Linked DNA regions of Prochlorococcus marinus XMU1408. The protein of the gene in region 2 interacts with the protein of the main gene of each other region in a pairwise test. Links are inferred from orthologs where the notes say so. Each region holds a gene or a part of one and is shown on either strand. Other genes may lie near its edges.

Region 1 (3,033 bases), on a different replicon or contig from region 2:
ATAGCAAAGATTGGAGCAACGAGTTACTTGAAGCAATTAGTTAATTATGGCTTTTTTCATGCGGACCCACATCCCGGCAACTTAGCTGTTTCTAGTAGTGGTTCGCTTATTTACTATGACTTTGGAATGATGGGTTTTGTATCTGAGCGAATCAGAGGCAGACTTAATTCAATGATCAAAGCAGCGGCTCTTAGAGATGTTAGTGGACTAGTAAAAGAACTTCAAATTGCGGGATTGTTAGAGGCAGATATAGAAATAGGTCCAGTAAGAAGATTAATTAGAGTAATGTTAACCGAGGCTCTAACTCCTCCATTTAACTCAAAAATCATAGAAAAGCTATCGGGTGACATTTCAGAACTTGCTTATGGGAAACCCTTTAGAATACCAATCGAGTTGATTTTTGTTTTTAGAGCACTATCAACTTTTGAAGGAGTTGGAAGATATCTAGATCCTGAATTTAATTTAATAGCAATAGCAAAACCCTTCCTCCTCCCACTCATGACATCAAAAGATTCTGAACAAAATGACTTGCTAAACGAATTAGGCAGACAAGTTACTGAAATGGGAAGCAAAGCAGTTGGTTTACCAAAAAGGCTTGACGAAAATCTAGAGAGATTGGAACAAGGCGACTTGCAACTTCAAGTACGCATGGGTGAATCAGATAGACAATTAAGAAGAATGATTAATGCCCAACAAACATTAGGTAATTCTGTTCTACTGGGCTCACTTGCAATATCTTCAGCTTTATTAGCTTCAACTAATAAACCTTCTTTATTTTTTATACCAATAATTTTAGGATTCCCAATAGCTTTAAGTTGGATCAAATTACAATTTAAAATGAGAAGTGAAAGTCGTTTGGACAATTTCCAAGGGAGAAAAAAATTATAACTGAATTATTTACAATCAATCCTTAAAGGCTTCCTCTTGGTCCCAAGCCTATAAGTCCAGCATAAGTCGCTTGGCTTCCTAACTCATCTTCAATACGAAGCAATTGATTGTATTTCGCAACCCTCTCACTACGACTTAATGAACCTGTTTTTATTTGGCCAGATTTTGTAGCTACTGATAAATCAGCAATTGTTGTATCTTCAGTTTCTCCACTTCTATGACTGATAACAGATGTATAACTTGATCTTGATGCAAGCTCAATAGCTTCAAGTGTTTCTGTGAGAGAGCCAATTTGATTAACTTTAATTAGTATTGAATTTGCAATATTTTCATCAATCCCTCTCTGCAAACGACGAGTATTGGTAACAAATAAATCATCCCCTACTAATTGAACACTTTTACCAAGCTTTTTAGTTAACAAGCTCCAACCATCCCAATCATCTTCAGCTAATCCATCTTCAATAGAAACTATTGGATATGCATTAACTAAACCAGCTAATTCCCCGACCATTTGCTCACTTGAATAGGAATGGCCACCATAAGAATATTGTCCCCCCTCATAAAACTCCGTGCTAGCAACATCTAAAGCTAGAGAGATTTGCTCACCTGGTTTAAACCCAGCCTGCTCAATTGCTTGCATTAAAAGGTCACCAGCTGCTTTGTTACTCTCAAGATTTGGAGCAAATCCTCCTTCATCACCAACAGCAGTTGATAAACCTTTCTTACTCAATAAATCTTTAAGCGTATGAAATACCTCAGCTCCCATTCTTAAAGCTTCTCTGAAACTTTCAGCGCCATGTGGAACCAACATGAATTCTTGAAAATCTAAGTTGTTTGCTGCATGAGCACCTCCATTGATTACGTTCATTAGGGGAACGGGTAATAGAGATGACATGGGTCCACCTAAATACCTATATAGAGGCAACCCCAATCCATTAGCGGCTGCTCTTGCTGTAGCCATGCTGACAGCAAGAATTGAATTAGCACCAAGATTTGATTTGTTGTCTGTATCGTCAAGTTGTTTCATTACCGAGTCAACTGTGGCCTGATCTAATGCAGACAAGCCACATAGGGCTGGAGCAATATTTTCTTCTATGTGACCAACAGCCTTGATAACTCCTTTACCCTTATAACGTTTTCCGCCGTCTCTTAATTCATGGGCCTCATGTGCTCCCGTACTAGCACCACTTGGGACAATTGAACGGCCAATAGCTCCACCCTCTAAAAGCACCTCAGCCTCTACTGTTGGATTACCACGGGAGTCCAACACTTCTCGGGCCATAATGGTATCAATTACTAGTTCTAGAGAGTCAGCCACGAATTTAAGATGATTTTTAGATCTTATGAACTACATTATTCCTATATGTTCCTTAATTGTTAATCTAGCTTGCTTTCCAAGACCTAATCAATCGAATTTGTCTTAATAAAATACACATATTGCTTAAAACATCTCAACCTAAATGCAGTCGGCACATGACCTCTTTGAATCAAAATTCAACGAAAATGAATGGAAGTCTCACTACAGAACCAGATTCTTTTAGCGATGAAGCTTGGAATCTCCTATTAATAGCTGAACAATCAGCCCGGAGATGGCGACATCAAAATTTAGATGTTGAACATCTTATTGAAGTTCTTTTTAGAAATAAAAAATTCCAAAAATATACAAATCCCTTACCAATCAACCATGATGAAATAAGTGAAATTCTAGAAAACTTTCTCGCTGAACTGCCAATTAATAATCAAACAGATTTATTTGTTGGTGAAGATTTAGAAAATCTACTTGAAACTGCTGATGATTTCCGATCTCGATGGGGATCAAATCAAATCGAAATATCTCATATTCTTATCGCAATTGGTAGAGATAATCGCTTAGGAGAAGATCTTTTTTATCAAGCTGGTCTACCTAGCGAAATTCTTGAAGCGGAATTGCGACGACTACCAGCGCCTAAGTCATTTCAACAACCAAAAAGAAATTTGTTTAAGCAAATAGAGGAAAAACCAAAAAAAGATTCAAAACCTTATAGATCAACTGAAACCACTTCAAATGATTTAGCCTCCGAACCTCAAAGACCACTTAGCAAAGAAGATATCAAGTCAAAACAAGAACCTCTAAGCCTGAGTGAAATGCCAAGTGCATTAGATTTA
Region 2 (2,874 bases):
GTCTGCCCATTCAGATGTTTGAGCAATCGCAGGATCGTATACAAGTTGTCCTTGAAAATGGCCACCAAGCGCCCGCATGGCTGCAGCTGAAATGACTCCTTCTGGAGCTGCGCCAATCCCCATCAAGCAATGAGTTCCTGTTCCCTCAAAGCCACAAGCTATTGCGGCTTGAACATCACCATCTGATATAGGTTGAATCCTTGCACCAACTGATCTAATTTCAGTAACTAAATTTTTGTGTCTGGCCCTATCCATAACAACAATAGTTAAATCACTTATCGCAATACCAAGGCATTCACTCAAGATTTTTATATTTTCTGTAGGAGTTTTTCTTATATCAACTTTGCCCTTAGCTGCTGGAGGCGCAGCTAATTTATTCATATAAAAATCTGGAGCATTGAACAAGCCTCCACGATCTGATGCGGCTAGAACAGCCATAGATCCACGCTGGCTGTTAGCACATAAATTCGTACCTTCACAGGGGTCTACTGCAAAATCAACACCAGGGCCTGTGCCTGATCCAACTTCTTCTCCGATGTAAAGCATTGGAGCTTCGTCTCTTTCTCCTTCTCCAATAACGATCCTTCCTTTCATCTGAATCGTTCCCATTCTTTTTCGCATTGCCTCTACGGCAGCTGCATCAGCCTCATCTTTTTGACCCAAACCAGTCAATTGAGCAGAAGCAATTGCAGCTTGCTCAACTACTTCAAGAATTTCTTGGACGAGAGTACGATCCACTTTTTGCAGCTAGGTAAAGAAATTTACGCCATTAGGCAGACAATATTGTAAGTAATTAAGGGCATTGAAAAATGCTTAGAAAAAAGTACTCACAAAAAACTTATTATCTGTTGATAAGCGATATTTACTGTATCAGTGCAAGGTCACACTAGAACTTGTGACCATGAATTAATAGAATCTTTGCCATTAGACAAAAAACAATGATCCAATCCATTTCATCCGCAATTTTTTCTGAGCACCGTCCTGTTCAAATAATTCCATCAGTTTTACCAGCAGACTGGGCAAATATGGGACAGTGCGTAAAAGACCTTGAATTAGCAGGTGTAGACCGAATTCAATTTGATGTTATGGATGGGAACTTTGTTCCAAATCTTACCTTCGGACCTGAAATGATCACTGCCTGCCGTAAGTACTGCAACGTTCCGTTCGAGACTCAATTAATGGTTAGTCAATACAACTGTGAAACCATGCTTGAGGGATATGTAGAAGCAAGTAAAGGTGCAAATGGAGAACCTGGTGTCGTCATTGCTCATGCTGAGGCAAATATTCACCTTCATCGAATTCTTGGAAAAATTAGACAGTTAGGAGGGTCTCCATCAGTAGCTCTTAATCCTCATACACCGATGGACATGGTGAAAGATGTACTAGATATGGTTGATCACGTACTTGTTATGACTGTTAATCCTGGCTTTGGCGGTCAAGCTTATATTCCAACAATGCTTAACAAGATTACTCAATTAAGAAAACTAATTTTAGACAATGGATACAACGTGGATATAGAAGTTGATGGAGGAATAAAAGCAGATTGGTCTTTATCTCAATGCTGCGCAGCAGGGGCAAATTGCTTTATAGCTGGTAGCGGTATGTTTGCTTACCCAACCCTTAAGGAAGGTTGTGATGCACTAAGAAAAGTAGCAAATGATGCACAGAATGGAAAAATTATAAAAAAATAGCTTACATATTATTAATTGCTAAGCATCAAAGAACCATCCATAGCTATGCAAACCTACCCCTAGAAGATTAACTCCAATATAACAAATAATAATAACAAAAAAGCCTGCTATTGCAAGCAAAGCGGGCTTTTTACCTTGCCATCCTTTCGTTAGCCTGGTATGCAAATAAGCTGCATAAACCAACCAACAGATTAAAGCCCAAGTCTCTTTAGGGTCCCAACTCCACCAACTACCCCAGGCCTCATTAGCCCATACAGCACCACTAATAAGTCCAACAGTAAGCAACAAAAATCCCGCTGTTATTGATCTGTAACTTAACGAATCAAGTTGCTCAGCATTTGTAAATTTAACTGGTTGTATTAGATTTAAATTATCGTTTTTTTTATAAGGATAAAGATCTGAAATTTGCCTGAATTCACCAGATCCAAAGGAACTATTACGAATATTAAATTGTTTTTTCCAGTCAACTATAAATACACCAAAAGACAAAATAGAACCTATTAGCAATGCAGCGTAAGAACACATAATCACACTCACATGCATTATCAACCAACTTGAACGCAGTGCTGGTACTAAAGGAGCAGAAGATTGCAAATTATCTGGTAAAACAAAGCTTGCAAAACCAATTGATAGCAATGAGATAGGAGTCGCTACTGCAGAAATCAAAGGAGAACTCCAAGCCCTTTCGACAAAAAGTTGTGTCAAAGTACAACCCCACGTCAAAAAGCAAAGTGATTCATAAAGATTACTAATGGGGAAATGTCCCGATTGCCACCATCTAAGTATCAATTGACTAGTTAGAAAAATATTTGCTGTGGCGACTAAAAATCTAGCTTTGGAAGAATTTTTACTACCTGCAACTGACCAAAAGGAAATAGGCAATGCAATTAATAAAGAAAAGAATGAAACAAATCCAAGAAAAACAACAGGATCAAAAGAAAAATTATTTAAACGAAAATCAAACATTGATAAAAGGGACTAAAGATTATTTAGAAAGGCCAGATCATTTACTTGCCTGTTTTAACAAAAAACCTCCTCCTAACATAGACAGAAATACAGGTGACCAAGCAGCAATAAAAGGATTTAGTATTCCTTTGACTCCAAGAGAGCTAAAACTAAAACTCAAAACATAATAGATAAGTATCAAAATAATACTTAATCCAAAACTTTGACTTCTACCCCC

What was found. Proteins that work in one complex are often made in the same cells at the same time.
Region 1: the proteins of rpe (region 2) and eno interact in binary tests that used the Escherichia coli proteins (3 or more experiments, as listed by UniProt). The link is inferred for Prochlorococcus marinus XMU1408 from one-to-one orthologs.

Annotation. Positions count from the first base shown.
Region 1 is NZ_QJUE01000001.1:265,255-268,287, reverse strand. Bases 59-3,025 are described here. They hold eno (phosphopyruvate hydratase), read right to left. Parts: upstream 2,207-3,025; coding sequence 911-2,206; downstream 59-910. Other genes in these bases: DNJ73_RS01365 (ATP-dependent Clp protease ATP-binding subunit), read left to right, coding at 2,362-3,025; DNJ73_RS01375 (ABC1 kinase family protein), read left to right, coding at 59-888. Also shown: more of DNJ73_RS01375, read left to right, coding at 1-58; more of DNJ73_RS01365, read left to right, coding at 3,026-3,033. UniProt on the Escherichia coli protein: Catalyzes the reversible conversion of 2-phosphoglycerate (2-PG) into phosphoenolpyruvate (PEP). It is essential for the degradation of carbohydrates via glycolysis.
Region 2 is NZ_QJUE01000002.1:463,934-466,807, reverse strand. The notes cover bases 7-2,814. They hold rpe (ribulose-phosphate 3-epimerase), read left to right. Parts: upstream 7-938; coding sequence 939-1,691; downstream 1,692-2,814. Other genes in these bases: DNJ73_RS03950 (LptF/LptG family permease), read right to left, coding at 2,695-2,814; ccsB (c-type cytochrome biogenesis protein CcsB), read right to left, coding at 1,710-2,657; glpX (class II fructose-bisphosphatase), read right to left, coding at 7-738. Also shown: more of glpX, read right to left, coding at 1-6; more of DNJ73_RS03950, read right to left, coding at 2,815-2,874. UniProt on the Escherichia coli protein: Catalyzes the reversible epimerization of D-ribulose 5-phosphate to D-xylulose 5-phosphate.